Regions from separate parts of the Nocardioides sp. GCM10030259 genome, predicted to be linked through region 1. Evidence: riboswitches for the same ligand, from Rfam matches in the RefSeq annotation. Region 1 holds a riboswitch; the other holds the start of a gene.
What was found. Region 1 has a riboswitch for cyclic di-AMP ahead of ACFQQI_RS01995 (C40 family peptidase). Riboswitches for the same ligand answer to the same signal wherever they lie in the genome.

Region 1 (7,433 bases):
CGCCGCGACCTGGGCCGCCGGCTACGTGCTCGCCCTCGGCGTCGTCGTCCTCGTGCTCGCCGTCGCCGGTGCGCTCGTGCTGGCACTGCGGCTCGCCGACCGCGACAGCGTCTCCGACGTGCTGCTCGCGCGGATGGGCTGGCGCCCCTCGGAGCTCGCGCGCTCGCGCGCGTGGGAGGTCGGGTACGCCGTCGCCACGGCCGTCCTCGCCGCCGTCCTCGCCTCGACCGTGCTCGTGCTGCTCCCCACGATCATCGACGCGACCGCCACCATCCCGCCGCTCACCCGCCCGCGACCCGGGCTCGCGGACGTCGCCGTACTGGTCGGGGTGCTCGTCGCGACCGTCCTGGTCGCCTGGCTGCTCGGCGCCTGGCGCGCCCGGCGCCGACACCCCGCGGAGGTGCTCCGTGCCGGCGTCTGAGACCGTGGCCGCCAGTTGCGAGGACCTCGTCAAGGTCTTCCGCTCGGCGACGGGGGAGACCCATGCGCTGCGGGGGATCGGACTCGAGGTCCACCCGGGCGCGCTCACGGTCGTCGCAGGACCGTCCGGCTCGGGCAAGAGCAGCCTGCTGACCCTCCTCGGCGCGCGCGACCGGCCGAGCGCCGGCCGGCTCGCGGTCCTCGGCAGCGACGTCGTCGTCGCGTCGACCCGCCAGCTCCGCGCGCTGCGGCGATCGAGGATCGGGTTCGTGCCGCAGCGGTCGTCGCTCGGCGTCTTCCCGCACCTGCGCGCGGTCGACCAGGTGCGCCAGGTCGGCGCCTGGCGCGGCGCCGCCGACGGTGCGTACGACGCGCTGGCGGCCGTCGGCCTCGAGCACCGGGCCGACCACCTGCCGGCCGCGCTCTCCGGCGGCGAGCAGCAGCGGCTGGCCGTGGCCGTCGCCCTCGCCGGCACGCCGAGCCTGATCGTCGCCGACGAGCCCACGGCCGAGCTCGACCACGCCAACGCCGACCTCGTCGTCGACGCGTTGCTCGTCGCCGCCGCGGCCGGCGCCGCGGTCGTGATCAGCAGCCACGACGAGCGGATCATGCACCGCGCCGATCGGCTGCTCCGGCTCCGGCACGGCGTGCTCTCCAGCGAGACGACCCGTCGCGACACCACCGCCGTGATCGACGCGACCGGCCGGCTCCAGCTGCCGCCCGCGCTGCTGGACCTCTTCCCCTCGCGGCGCGTGATCATCGAGGACGACGGCGACGGCGTACGCCTGCGACCACCGGAGGTGTCCGAATGAGCGCCCTGGAGATGGCCGCCGTCCGGCACGGGTACGGCGCCGGCACCGGCCGCGTCGAGGTGCTCCACGGCGTCTCGCTCGTCGTCGCGCCGGGGGAGCTGGTCGCGCTGGCCGGGCCGTCGGGGTCGGGCAAGACGACCGTGTGCCACCTCGCCGCCGGCATCGAGCGGCCCGAGCACGGCACGGCGACCCTCGGGGGCAGCCCGACCGCCGATGTCGCCGACTGGTCGCGGATCGCGGTCGTGCCCCAGCAGCACGGGCTGCTGGCGGGGCTCTCGGTGCGCGACAACGTCACGCTGCCGGCGCTGCGCGCCAAGGTCGACCCGGGGGCGGCGTTCGCGCGTCTCGCCGAGGCGCTGGACATCGGGGAGTTCGCACACCGCGGGGTCACCGAGACGTCGCTCGGCGAGCAGCAGCGGGTCGCGGTCGCGCGGGCGCTCGTCCTCGCGCCCCGCCTGGCGATCCTCGACGAGCCCACCGGGCACCAGGACGACGACCACGTCGGCCAGGTGATCGGCGTGCTCGCGGACGCCGCCCGCGTCGGATCCGCGGTCCTCGTCGCGTCCCACGACCAGCGGATCTGGGAGGTCGCGGACCGGGTCGTGCGGCTCGACGAGGGCCGGGTCCTCTCCTGAATCACACGCGCGCGACTATGTGATCTGCGTCCGGTTTGCGGCGATGGAGGGTTGGTTCACCCGACCAGGTGGGTAGCGTCGTTGACGATTGCACCAGCACAGCCGGTCCCGGGTACGCCGAGTCCTGCCCGTCCGTGGCACCGGTCCACCTTGGTCGCGGCCGGACCGCGACCGACGATCGAACACACGGGCAGGAGTGGGGGACCCACAGGTTCTTCGCGGCCACACGGCCGCTCGGGGTGAAGCCGCGCCAGCGCGGCCGGGCACCTTCCTGCCCGAACCCGACAGCTCACCTCACAGGCGTGGGGAGGAACCACGCACATGTCCACAGCACTTCCTACTGTCCTGCGCTCCTGTACCCGCGCGGGTGCCCGCGTCATCGTCAGCGGCGCCCTCGCGATCGGACTGCTCAGCACCGCACCCATCTCCGAGGCACACTCGGCGACGACCGACCAGGTGAAGCGCGAGCGCCAGGACAAGCCCAAGCGCAAGCCCAGCCGCGTCGAGGTCGCGATGCGCACCGCGGTGGCCCAGAAGGGCGATCCGTACGGTTACGGCGGCGCCGGCCCGAACCGCTTCGACTGCTCCGGCCTGACGTACTACAGCTTCCGCCGGGCCGGCTTCGGCGGCATCCCCCGCACATCGGCCGCACAGGCCGGCTTCACCCGGCACATCCCCCGCTCGGCGATGCGACGCGGCGACCTGATGTTCTTCACGGGTGGCGGTGGCGTCTACCACGTCGGCGTCTTCGCGGGCTGGTACCGCGGGCACCGGATGGTGCTGCACTCGCCGTACTCCGGCACCCGGGTGCGCACCGACCGGGTGTGGTCCAACTCGTGGTTCGCCGGGACGCTCCGCGGTCGGGGCTGACCCCGGTCAGCGCCAGGCGAAGGAGGCAAGGCTGGTGGCGATGACCTCCTCCCGCTCCCGGACCGGAATGGTCGGGAAGAAGAAGAAGTTGATCGTCGTCTGGTAGCCGTCGTTGACCGTGCCGAAGGACTCCGCGTGCTGGCCGCCGGTCTCACCGCTCAGGTGGTACCAGTCGACCTCCCCGATCTGGACGGTGTCCAGGACCTTCGGCTTCGGGGTCGGCGCCGACTTCAGCGCGTTCCTGGTCAGCTCCGCGAGCGGGAGATCAGGAGCGGCCGCCGGCATCTCGATGGCCGTGAGCGTGGCCGAGGAGGTGCTGTCGGGACCGGTGGCGCCGGACTGCAGGTCGATCATCGCCTCGTCCTTCGTCCAGCCCTCGGGGACGTGGAGCTCCGCGTTCGGGAGCTCGAGGAGCGGCCCGGACGCGGGGGCGACCGTCGACGAGGGTTCCTCGCTCGGAGCGGGAGACTCCGAGGCCGACTCGGATGGCGATGCCGACGGTTCGTCGGCGCCGCCGGGCTCGTCGCCGCCGCAGGCCGCGAGTGGCAGCAGCAGGGCCGCGATCGTGGCGGCGAGGGCCGCGCGGGCCTGGAGCGGGTGAGCCACGCGGGGCCTCCTGGGTCCGAGAGTCGCCGGATTCGACGGTGTCACCCTAGCCGCGCCCGATCGTTGTGAAACCTGACCGACCGGTGGACGGAGTCGGAGGTTTCAGCACCGCCCGGTCGGGGCAGTCCACCGGCGAGGAACGGAAGGCGCGCGAAGCGCCACTCGGGGGAAGGGCGACACACGCAATGGGACCGATTGACGTGCTGACGGTGCTGGGGCTGCCGGAGGCCCTGGTGAACCAGTGTCGGGAGATTCTCGACAACCATGCGAGCAGCATGAAAGAGGCCAGCCCCATGCAGACAGGGGCCGGCGTGTTCGGAGGATCCACGCATGGTGCCCAGATGGGGCACCACACCAACGTCGCGCACCAGCACGTGGTCGACGCGCTGAACCAGATGGCCGCCGGACTCCAGGGCTATGCCACCAACCTCAACGACTTCGTCCGGGACCTCAGCGAGCGCGACTTCGAGGCCGCCGCCGCCCTGACGCCGTCGCGCAGGCGCGAGCTGCTCGACGCTGGCACCAGCCTGAACTCGCACGACCTGCACAACGACGGGGGGACGGACTGATGGTGGTCGGACCTCAGGTCGAGCGGCTGCGCCAGGCCATCGGCGGCGCGGACGAGGAGAACGTCAACAGTGCCGCCACCGAGTGGATCAAGTGCAGCACGCTGCTGCGCGACATCGGCACCTACCTGGAGGGCGCCGGGTCGACCGTCGGCTGGGCGGTCGGTGGCGAGACCGGCCCCGCCGTGCAGAAGGCCTTCGCGACGTCGTCGAAGGCGCTGAACGCCAAGGCCGACGTGCTGACGGAGGGCTCCAGCGCGCTCATCGACGCCGGGGCCGCGGTCAAGGCGGCCAAGGATGCCGAGAAGGGCACCAAGGACATCTCCCAGCCCACGCCGTTCCGGGCGTCGGGGCCGAACCCGCCGCCGGAGGACCTCCAGCGGGAGGCGCAGAGCAAGGGGCGTGAGCAGGCAGCGGCCCAGGCGTACGCCGACCAGGAGGAGAGGGCGCGCGCCGCGGCCGACGCCTTCGAGAAGTCGCTCGAGAAGTCGACCGAGACGATGAAGAAGATCCACGGCGAGCCCGACCCGCCGCCGCCCCCGCCGCCCTCGACCTCCGGCTCCGGCGGCGCCGGCAGCATGCCCTCGGGCATGACCGGCAGCGCCGTCGGCGCGCCCGGAGGCGGCAAGGGCAGGCCCGGGGACGGGGTCATCGGCACCCCGGTCTGGGAGCCCGGGCTCGACCCGGCCTGGGAGCCGACCGACGGACCCGGCCATGCCGGCACCCCCGGTGGCGACGGGCCCGGAGGGACGCCGGGATCGGTCCCCGACTTCGCGTTCACGCCCACGCCCGTCGACGCCACCGTCACGGGCACCGGCGGGACGGCCGGCTCCGAGGGCCTCTCCGGCTTCGGCACCATCGGTGCCGGCACGGCGGGCGCCGTCGGCGGCGGCGCGGCCGCCGGCGTGATCGGCGCCAAGCTCACCGGTGCGCTCAAGGGCGGGCTCTTCCCGGGTGGCTCGGCCACGGCCGGACGCGGTACGGCGTCGAGCGCCGTCCGCGGCATCGGCAGCACGGCGCGCGCCGGTGCAGCCGGAACTCTCGGCCGTGGCGCGGCGGGCGCCGCCGGCGCCACCGGACGCGCCGGCACCGCCGGAGCGACGGGCCGCGGCGCAGCCGGTGCCACCGGGCGCTCGGGTGCAGGCGCGGCCGGTCGCGGCGGCGCCGGCGCCACCGGACGATCGGGCTCCTCGGGCCGCGCAGGCGCAGGCGGCCGCGCCGCCGGCGGCGCCGGAACCGGCGGTCGGAGCGGTAGCGCCAAGGACGACGAGAAGGGCCGCAAGCGCGAGCTCTTCGACGCCGGCGAGGACTGGGTCGACGACGAGGGCGCAGCCCCCGGCGTCCTCGACTGAGGGCACCTGCCCGGTCGTTGTCCACAGATCGCTGATCGGGTCTGTTTCGCGGAGCCTGTCGGCGGAGAGACTGGCGGCAAGGATCCAGCTCGGGGGAGCCCATGGCACTGACCCATCCGGCGCCGCGCCGTACTCAGGACGGCGTTCGCGGCGCGCACGGTGAGCTCGTCGAGCAGCTCGACCAGCACGTCCGCGAGCTGGTGCGCCGCGAGGGCGTCGACCCGCAGCGCGACCCGACGCTGGTGCGGCGGATCGCGGAGGACGTGGTCCGCGACCACGACGAGCGCAGCCTGACCGGCCTCGTCGCCCCGGTGCCCGACGTCGGCGCGATGGTGGGCGAGCTGGTGGCCCGGGTCTCGGGCTTCGGGCCGCTGCAGCAGTTCCTCGACGACCCCACCGTCGAAGAGGTGTGGATCAACGACCCGAGTCGCGTGTTCATCGCCCGCAACGGCCGGCACGAGCTGACGACCCTGGTGCTGACGAGCGCCCAGGTGCAGGAGCTGGTCGAGCGGATGCTGAAGTCGAGCGGGCGACGCATCGACGTCAGCAGCCCGTTCGTCGACGCGATGCTGCCGGAGGGGCACCGGCTCCACGTCGTGCTCGAGGGGATCAGCCGTGGATTCTCGGCGGTCAACATCAGGAAGTTCGTGCTCCGCGCCGGCCGGCTCGGCGAGCTGGTCGAGCTGGGCAGCCTGACGCCCGCGGCCGCGGCGTTCCTCGAGGCCTCGGTGCGCGCCGGGCTCAACATCCTCATCGCCGGCGGGACCCAGGCCGGGAAGACGACCATGCTCAACTGCCTCGCTGCCGCGATCCCCGGCGGCGACCGGGTGGTCTCGGCCGAGGAGGTCTTCGAGCTCCGCTTCCCCCACCCGGACTGGGTCGCGCTCCAGACCCGGCAGTCCGGGCTGGAGGGCACCGGCGAGGTCAAGCTGCGCGACCTCGTCAAGGAGAGCCTGCGGATGCGGCCGAGCCGCATCATCGTCGGCGAGGTCCGCGCCGAGGAGTGCCTCGACCTGCTGCTCGCCCTCAACGCCGGGCTGCCCGGCATGTGCACGATCCACGCCAACAGCGCCCGCGAGGCCCTGGTGAAGATGTGCACCCTGCCACTGCTGGCGGGGGAGAACATCTCGGCGCGCTTCGTGGTCCCGACCGTCGCCGCCTCCGTCGACCTGGTCGTCCACCTCGGCGTCGACGAGCGCGGCATCCGACGGGTCAACGAGATCGTCGGCGTGCCCGGGCGGGTGGAGCAGGACGTCATCGAGACCGAGCCGGTCTTCGACCGCCGCGGCGGGGAGCTGTGCCGGACGGGCGGGCTGCCGCCCCACCTCGAGCGGTTCGAGCGCGCCGGCATCGACGTGCACCGGATCCTGGCCGAGGCGTCCTGATGGGCGCGCTGGTCGGGCTCGGCGTGGGCATCGGCCTGCTGCTGGTCTGGAGCGCCTTCTTCCTCCCGCGCCGATCGTCCCGGGCGCCGCGGGCACGACGTACGACGGACCTGCTCGCGCGGGCGGGGCTCGGCCAGGTCTCGGTGACCGGGTTCGTGCTGCTCTGCGTGGTGTGCGCCGTGGTCACGACGCTGCTGATGCAGGTCGTCTCGGGTACGCCGCCGGTCGCGCTCGCGTTCGGCGCGATGGGCGGCTGTCTGCCGGTCGCGGTCGTGTCCGGGCGGGCCCGCCGGCGTCAGCGGGAGCTCGCGGAGGTCTGGCCGGAGGCCGTGGACAACCTGACGTCGGCCGTGCGAGCCGGCATGTCGCTGCCCGATGCCCTGGCCGGCCTTGCCGTGCGCGGCCCGGCGCCGCTGCGGCCGGCGTTCGACCAGTTCGCGCTGGACTACCAGGTCACCGGCCGCTTCGGGGAGTCGCTGGACCGGCTCAAGGACCGGCTCGCCGACCCCGTCGGTGACCGTGTGGTCGAGGGGTTGCGGGTCGCCCGCGAGGTCGGCGGTGGAGAGCTCGGCCGGCTGCTGCGCAACCTGTCGACATACCTGCGTGAGGACCTGCGCACCCGCTCCGAGATGGAGTCGCGACAGGCGTGGACCGTCAACGGCGCCCGGCTCGCCGTCGCGTCGCCCTGGCTGGTGCTGCTGCTGATGTCCTTCCAGCACGACGTGATCCGTCGCTACGCCTCGCCGGTCGGCGTGGTCGTCCTCGTCGTCGGCGCCGGAGTGTGCGT
Region 2 (7,433 bases), on a different contig from region 1:
GCGGGCGACGTCGGCCTTGACGAAGACGATGGCGGTGATCACGGGACGGACACTACTCGGCCGGGGCCGGGCCTCGACACGCCAGTCGCGACCTCGCAGGCTCGGTCGCGCGGCTCGCTCGACCACCATCAGCGAGTCCGCTGACGCGTCCTCGCTCATCTGGCCGGTTGGTGGACCGTGGTGAGCCCGCGACGCTCCGCGAAGGGCACCAGCGACAGCCGGGACTGGTTGACCGCGTCGTGCACGGCGAGGTGGCGGGTCGCGCCGGCCACCGGGCAGGTCCACTCGCCGTCGACGTCGACCAGGCGGATACCGGGCGACTCCAGCCAGCGCAGCACCTTCTCGGTCTCCTCGGCGGTGGCGGACGGCACCGGGCCGGGTCCGGGGCGGACCGTCTCGGCGGACTGCCGCAGCGTGGCGACATAGGCGTGGGCGTCGGCCCCCGACGGGATCACGCCGGCGGCCGCCAGCCGGCCGTGGCGAACCACGTGGACCGCCCACCGGCCGTCGTCCTCGCGGCGCGCCGCGACCACTTCGGGGCACCGCGTGAGCGCGGCGAGCCGCTGGGAGCGGGCGGCCGCCCGCACGAAGGCGGCGAGCCGGTCGCGGTGCACGCCCGCCTCCTCGAACCGCTCGTCGTCGGCCAGCTCGGTCATCCGCGCGTTGATCGCCTCGACCACCTCGTCGGGCCGCCGGAGCAGCGAGTCGCGCAGCTGGCGCACCACGGCGGCGTACGCCGTCTCGTCGACGCTGCCGTCGCACGGGGACAGGCACCGGCCCATCTCGGCCAGGACACAGGCGGACTTGGTGGCGGCCTTGGGCAGCCGGTCGGAGCACTGCCGGATCGGGAACGTGTCGTGGAGCGCGGCGAGGCACTTCTCGGCGGCCTTCTTCGACGAGAACGGGCCGAGGTAGTCGGCGTCGTCGTCGAGCACGCGGCGCACCATGGACAGCCGCGGCCACGCCTCGCGGGTCAGCTTGATGAAGTGGACCTTCTCGGGGAAGCGGGAGCGCCGGTTGTAGCGAGGCTTGTGCTCGGCGATCAGCCGCAGCTCGCGGACCTCGGCCTCCAGCGAGGTCGCGCACTCGATGCCGTCGACCGCGCTCGCGATGCCGACCATCTCGCCCATCCGGGACCGGGTCTCCGAGGCGGTGAAGTAGGAGCGGACCCGGGTGCGCAGGTCGCGGGACGTGCCGACGTAGAGCACCCGCTCGCGCTCGTCGCGGAAGAGGTAGACGCCCGGGGCGTGGGGGAGGCCCTCGGCGAGGTGGCGCTTGCGGCGCTGCGCGGTGGTGACCCGCGACGAGAACGTCTGGAGCTCCTCGAGCGTGTGCACGCCGAGCCCGCCGAGGCGCTCCATGAGGCCGTGCAGCACGTCGACGGTGGCCCGGGCGTCCTGGAGCGCCCGGTGGTTGGGCGTCGTCGTGGAGCCGAACACCTTCGCGAGCGAGGACAGCTTGCAGTTGGGCGCGTCGTCGCGGGTGATCACCCGGCGGGCCAGGCGCGCCGTGTCGAGGACCTCGAAGGTCGGCCACGGCCGGCCCTGCTGCTCGGCGAAGTAGCGCAGGAAGCCGACGTCGAAGGGCGCGTTGTGGGCGACGAGCACGCAGCCGGCCGCGAACTCGAGGAACGCCGGGAGCGCCGACTCGATCGACGGGGCGTCGGCGACCATGCCGTTGGTGATGCCGGTGAGGACCGCGATGAACGCCGGGATCTCGGCGCGGGGGTTGACCAGGGTCTGGAACTCGCCGAGGAGCTCGCCGCCGCGCACCTTCACCGCGCCGATCTCGGTGATCATCGAGCCGCCCTCGGCGGACCCGCCGGTGGTCTCGAGGTCGACCACGCAGAACGTGATGTCACGCAGCGGGCGGCCGAGCTCGTCGAAGCTGCGCTGGGCCTCCCAGCCCGTCGCATCGCTCCGGCTGCCGGAGGCGGCCTGCCTGGTGGTCATGTCCGCGACGCTAGATGCGGCCACCGACAATCCGGCGGCGGCGCGCGGGGCACCCACCGTAGGGTGGGGCACCACGCTGATCTCGTGGGGCAGGAGGTGTGCGATGTCCGTGACGATCCCCGACGCCGGGCAGCGGTGGCGCTGCGGCGCCTGCGGCAACCTGACCCGCTTCGACGTGACCAGCACCCGCCGCACCACCGAGTTCTGGCACTTCGACCTCGCCGGCGACCACCGGGTCGAGGAGACTCGGCTGCTCGCCGAGTCGGTCGAGCAGGTCACCTGCCGCTGGTGCGGGCGCTCCGACGCCATCGAGGTCGTCGACCGGCACGACGCTGCACCCCTCGAGACACCACTCGAGACGAGCTGACGGAGTCGTCGTGTCCACCCCCGAGCCCCTGGCCCTGGCCGGGCTTCCCGAGCCGGTCCGCACCCGCGTCGTCGCGCAGACGGCGGAGGTGCTGCCGGACGTGCCGTCGCTGCCGGCCGCCGTACGACGGGTCGCGTCGTTCGCCCCGGCCCGCCGCGCCCGCCTCGGGGCGAGCGCGATCGTCGCGGCGCTCGACGACGACGAGCTGCGCGAGCGGGTCGGCGTGCAGGTGGCCGCCCGGCCGGAGCCCGACGACGGGGACGACGCGTCGGTGGCTGCCCGCCTGTGGCTGGTCCGCCCGGACGGGTGGGACGAGCTGCTCGCCGGCCGCGTCGAGCGGGTCGCGGAGGGCGCCGGCGACGATCGCGAGCGCGAGCTCACCCGGCTGCGCTCCCGCCTGGCCGAGGCCGAGCAGGCCGTCCGCGAGCTGCGCGAGGCGCAGCGGGCCCGCGCCGACGAGCACAAGGCCGAGCACACCTCGTTGCGGCGCAAGGTCGGTGAGGCCCGCGCGGCCGAGCGGGAGGCCCGCGCCCAGGCCGAGCGGGCGACCGAGGAGCTCACCACCCTGCGTGGCCAGGTCGAGGACCGCGTCACGAACCTGGAGAAGGAGAACCGCCGGCTCCGCGCCGAGGTCGAGCGCCGCGAAGCCGAGGAGACCCAGGCGCGTCGGGTCGCGCGGTCCGACCGCGACGAGGTCACGCTGCGGGCGAAGCTGCTGCTCGACACGGTCATCGACGCCGCCTCGGGGCTGCGGCGCGAGCTCGCGCTGCCCACCGTCGAGGGCGCGCCGGCCGACCGCGTGGAGGCCGAGGTCGCGGCGTCCGGGTCGCGTACGACGAGCGCTGCCGGCGCGCTCGACGCGGGCAACCCGGCCCTCCTCGAGCAGCTGCTCGCGATGCCCCGGTCGCGGCTCGTCGTCGACGGCTACAACGTCAGCAAGCGGGCCTGGCCGAGCTCGTCGCTCGAGGCGCAGCGCAACCGGCTCGCCGGCGGACTGGCCGCGCTCGTGGCACGAACCGGCGCCGACACCACGCTGGTCTTCGACGCCGCCGAGACCGACCACCGCCCGCCGGTCGTCGCACCGCGCGGCGTCCGGGTGCTCTACAGCCCGCGCGGCGTGATCGCGGACGACGTCGTCCGCGACCTGGTCGCCGTCGAGCCCGCGGGGCGAGTCGTGGTGGTCGTCACCGCCGACCGGGCGGTCGCCGAGGACGTCGCCCGCGACGGGGCCCGGGTCGTCGACCCGGACGCGCTGATCGCGCTCATGAGCCGCTGACGACCCACTGTCGGTGGTCCCTGTCACCGTCGTCTGCATGAGCACGAGAATCGACTGCGACACCTGCGAGGTCCGCGGGCTGCACTGCCACGACTGCGTGGTCACCGTCCTGCTCGGCCCGCCACCCGAGCTGACGTTCGACGACGACGAGCGAGAGGCACTCGACCTGCTCGCGGAGGGCGGGCTGGTGCCACCCCTGCGACTGGTCCGGGCCGTCGACACGCCGCACGTGGAGTCGGCGTGACCCGAAACGCCGGACCCTGTGACTGGTGTGATCCCTGTGACAGCTGAGGCGTTCTCGGGGCCGGATTGGTGCCCTCGGGGCAGAAACGCGTCAAAAATACCCAGCCTGTGCCGATCAAGGGTTTGGCGACGAGGGGGTTGATGGTTAACCTCAGTCGCTCAGGTGGCCGGACGTGGATCAGTCGGATCTGGGCGGCCACCGCGCTGAGTCCGGGCTCTCGATCCGTCGGGGACCCGGAGCCGGGGAACCATCGGTGCCGGGTCCGCCCGTCACCAGGGGTGAATCACCGGGAGGGCGACGGCACTCGTGCCGGGACCGGACCGGTGTAGGGCAAATGTCGTGCCCGAATCCGTCAGCTCACCCGGTAGGCGTACGACGTGCCAAAGGAGACCGCCCGCTCGTGCAGAAGAGCCGGAAGCGACTCGTCACCGTCCTGTCGGGTTGCGCCATGATCGCCTGTGTCGGATTCATGCCCTCGACCCCCGCTCAGGCCGAGCCGGACATCGATGACGTGCAGAAGCGCGTCGACACGCTCTACCACGAGGCCGAGCAGGCCCAGGAGCGCTACCACGACGCGCACCTGGAGCTGAAGGACCTCGAGCGCGACCTCACGTCGCTGCGCGCCGACCAGGACCGCCAGGACGACGCGTTCGAGGACGTCCGCGCCCAGGTGCAGGACTCGATCGTGCGTCAGTACGAGGGCGAGAGCCTCTCGACGGTCGGCCAGGTCGTCGTCTCCGACGACCCGCAGTCCTTCCTCGCCCAGCTCTCGACGATGTCGGCGTTCAACGACCTCCAGACGCAGCTGTTCGACAAGTACGCCACGGAGGCGGAGGCGCTCGGCATCCGCCAGGAGGCGACCGAGCGACGCGCCGCCCAGGTGGCCGAGATCGAGAAGAAGCTGGCCGCCGAGAAGGAGACCGTCGACAAGAAGCTCGCGGAGGCCCAGAGCCTCCTCGACGAGCTCGAGGAGGAGGAGCGCGAGGACATCCTCTCCCGCGGTGTCTCGCGCGTCCCGTCCGACGTGCCTGCCTCCGGCCGCGCCGCCGCCGCGATCGCCTACGCGATGTCCCAGGTCGGCGACTCCTACGTCTACGGCGCTGCCGGCCCGTCCGCCTTCGACTGCTCCGGCCTCACGATGATGGCGTGGGGGCAGGCGGGCGTCGGGCTGCCGCACTCGTCGAGCGCGCAGTACGGTTCCGGCCCGCACATCTCGATGAGCGACCTCCAGCCGGGCGACCTGGTCTTCTACTACAGCCCGATCAGCCACGTCGGCATGTACATCGGCAACGGGATGATCGTGCACGCCGCCAACCCCGGCACCGGCGTCGTCGTCTCCGCGGTGAACTCGATGCCGTACACCGGCGCGGTGCGTCCCGGCTGATCCAGCTCTTGGCACCTGACGGCAGAATGCCCGGGTGAGCACCACCCCCGATCAGCCACGCCAGGCCGGTCGCCCACGCTGGTGGGTGGCCGGCCTTGCGCTGTGTCTGCTGGTCGGCGCCGCCCTCGTCGGCTGGGCGGCCACCCGCGACGACACCTACGTCGCGCCGACGCCGCAGTCCGCCCGGCCGGACGTCGATCCGACCGACGCGGCCACGACCCTGGCGGCCTTCGAGCAGGCCGTGCGCGATCGCGACGCCGACGCCGCGCGTGATCTCGCGCCCGCGGGGGACAGCGGCGCCGCGGACGTGCTCGGCAACCTGGTGGCGAACGCCGAGGCGCTGCGGGTCACCGACTTCACGGCGCGCTACGTCGACGACGACGGCGCGCCGACCTCGGACGGCGCATGGACGGCCGCGGTCGACGTGACCTGGCGGTTCCGCGGGTTCGACACGGTCTCCGCACGGGCCGAGGTCACCGCCCACCTGGTCGCCGACGACGACCGGGTCGCGCTGGCCGGCTTCGGCGGCGTACGTCGGGTCTCGCCGGTCTGGCTCTCCGGCCCGGTCGACGTACGGCGTACGCCCTCGACTCTCGTGCTCGTCGCCGAGGGCGCGGGGGAGGCCGACCGCTACGCGGCGCGCGCCGAGGCCTCCGCGCCGGCCGTGCGCCGCGTGCTGCCGGACTGGCGCCGCGGTCTGGTGGTCGAGGTCCCGGAGTCGGCCCCGGCGCTCGAGGAGGCGCTCCTCGCGACGGACGGCGACTACGACCAGATCGCCGCGGTGACGACCGCCGCCGACGGCTCGGCCGCTCCGCAGTCGGCCGTGCACGTCTTCGTCAACCCCGACATCTTCGGCGGGCTCCGCCCCACCGGCGCGCAGGTCGTCATGACGCACGAGGCCACCCACGTGGCGACCGGCGCGTGGGACAGCCAGTCGCCGCTCTGGCTGCTCGAGGGGTTCGCCGACTACGTCGCCCTGCGCGACGTCCGCCTGCCGATCGAGCGCTCGGCGGCGCAGATCATCGAGTCAGTACGCCGGTCCGGCCCGCCGCGCGCGCTGCCCGACGCCGCGGCGTTCGGGGCGCGAACGCCCCGGCTCGGCGCGACGTACGAAAGCGCCTGGCTGGCGTGCCGGCTGGTCGCCGAGACCGCGGGGGAGGACGCGCTCGTCGCGTTCTACAGGGCCGTCGACCGCGGCCGGGACGTCGACGCGGCGCTCACCTCCACGACCGGCCTCACCGTCGCGGGACTCACCGGGGAGTGGCGCGACTACCTGACGGACCTCGCCGCATGAGCGCTCCTGACCGCCGGGTGGCCGTGGTCGTCGCCGTGGTCGGCGGCGTCGCCTTCCTGCTCCTGGCCGCGCTCCTGGTGCCGTGGCAGCCCGTGCCCGGCGGAACGCCGGGGCCGGCGTCGGCGCTGTCGGTCTTCACTCCCGACGAGATCGCGCGCGGTGAGGACTACGCCCGGTGGTCGCGCGTGCTGAGCTGGGCCTCCCTCGCCGTCTCGCTCGTCGTCGCCTGCGTGCTCGGCTTCAGCCGGTGGGGGCAGCGGCTCGTCGGGCGGCTGCCCGGCTGGTGGTGGGTCCGCGTGGTGCTCGCCGTCGTCCTGGTCGTGGTCATCGGCCGGGTGTGCACCCTGCCGTTCTCGATCGCGCTGCGGCAGCGGGCGCTCGACAACGGGTTGAGCAACCAGGCGTGGAGCGGGTTCGCCGCCGACGTGGTGCGCTCGCAGGCCGTGCAGGTCGTCGCGATCTCACTCCTGCTGCTGGTGCTCGTCGGCTGCGCCCGGCGCTGGCCGCGCACCTGGCCGGCGGTCGCCGGCGGACTGCTCGGAGTCCTGGTGCTGCTGGGGTCGTTCGTCTACCCGGTGCTGGTCGAGCCGCTGTTCAACGACTTCCAGTCGCTCGACGACGGCCCCCTGCGCACCGACATCCTGGCGCTCGCCGACCAGGAGGGCGTGCCCGTCGACGACGTGCTCGTGGCCGACGCGTCACGGCGTACGACGACGCTCAACGCCTACGTGTCGGGCTTCGGGGGCACCAGGCGGGTCGTGCTCTACGACAACCTCGTCGCGGACGTGCCGCAGCGGGAGGTGCTCTCGGTGGTCGCACACGAGCTCGCCCATGCCCGGCACGACGACGTGCTCGTGGGGTCGCTGCTCGGCGCCGCCGGGGCGGTGACCGGCGTCGGCCTGCTGGCGCTCGTCGT

Region 2: linked by a shared signal. The riboswitch ahead of ACFQQI_RS11050 (NlpC/P60 family protein) and the one ahead of ACFQQI_RS01995 (C40 family peptidase) in region 1 are both predicted to bind cyclic di-AMP.

The regions. Positions count from the first base shown of each region.
Region 1 covers NZ_JBHTDF010000002.1:347,802-355,234, forward strand. Annotated here, with positions in the region: gene ACFQQI_RS01980 (hypothetical protein) at 1-421, shown strand, start outside; gene ACFQQI_RS01985 (ABC transporter ATP-binding protein) at 408-1,232, shown strand; gene ACFQQI_RS01990 (ABC transporter ATP-binding protein) at 1,229-1,867, shown strand; cyclic di-AMP (ydaO/yuaA leader) riboswitch at 2,030-2,182, shown strand; gene ACFQQI_RS01995 (C40 family peptidase) at 2,189-2,737, shown strand; gene ACFQQI_RS02000 (hypothetical protein) at 2,744-3,343, opposite strand; gene ACFQQI_RS02005 (hypothetical protein) at 3,544-3,912, shown strand; gene ACFQQI_RS02010 (hypothetical protein) at 3,912-5,261, shown strand; gene ACFQQI_RS02015 (CpaF family protein) at 5,363-6,646, shown strand; gene ACFQQI_RS02020 (type II secretion system F family protein) at 6,646-7,433, shown strand, end outside.
Region 2 covers NZ_JBHTDF010000009.1:14,563-21,995, reverse strand. Annotated here, with positions in the region: gene ACFQQI_RS11075 (Lrp/AsnC family transcriptional regulator) at 1-42, opposite strand, end outside; gene ACFQQI_RS11070 (DEDD exonuclease domain-containing protein) at 156-1,952, opposite strand; gene ACFQQI_RS11065 (hypothetical protein) at 2,056-2,319, shown strand; gene ACFQQI_RS11060 (NYN domain-containing protein) at 2,330-3,595, shown strand; gene ACFQQI_RS11055 (hypothetical protein) at 3,633-3,839, shown strand; cyclic di-AMP (ydaO/yuaA leader) riboswitch at 4,031-4,226, shown strand; gene ACFQQI_RS11050 (NlpC/P60 family protein) at 4,309-5,223, shown strand; gene ACFQQI_RS11045 (hypothetical protein) at 5,258-6,517, shown strand; gene ACFQQI_RS11040 (M48 family metallopeptidase) at 6,514-7,433, shown strand, end outside.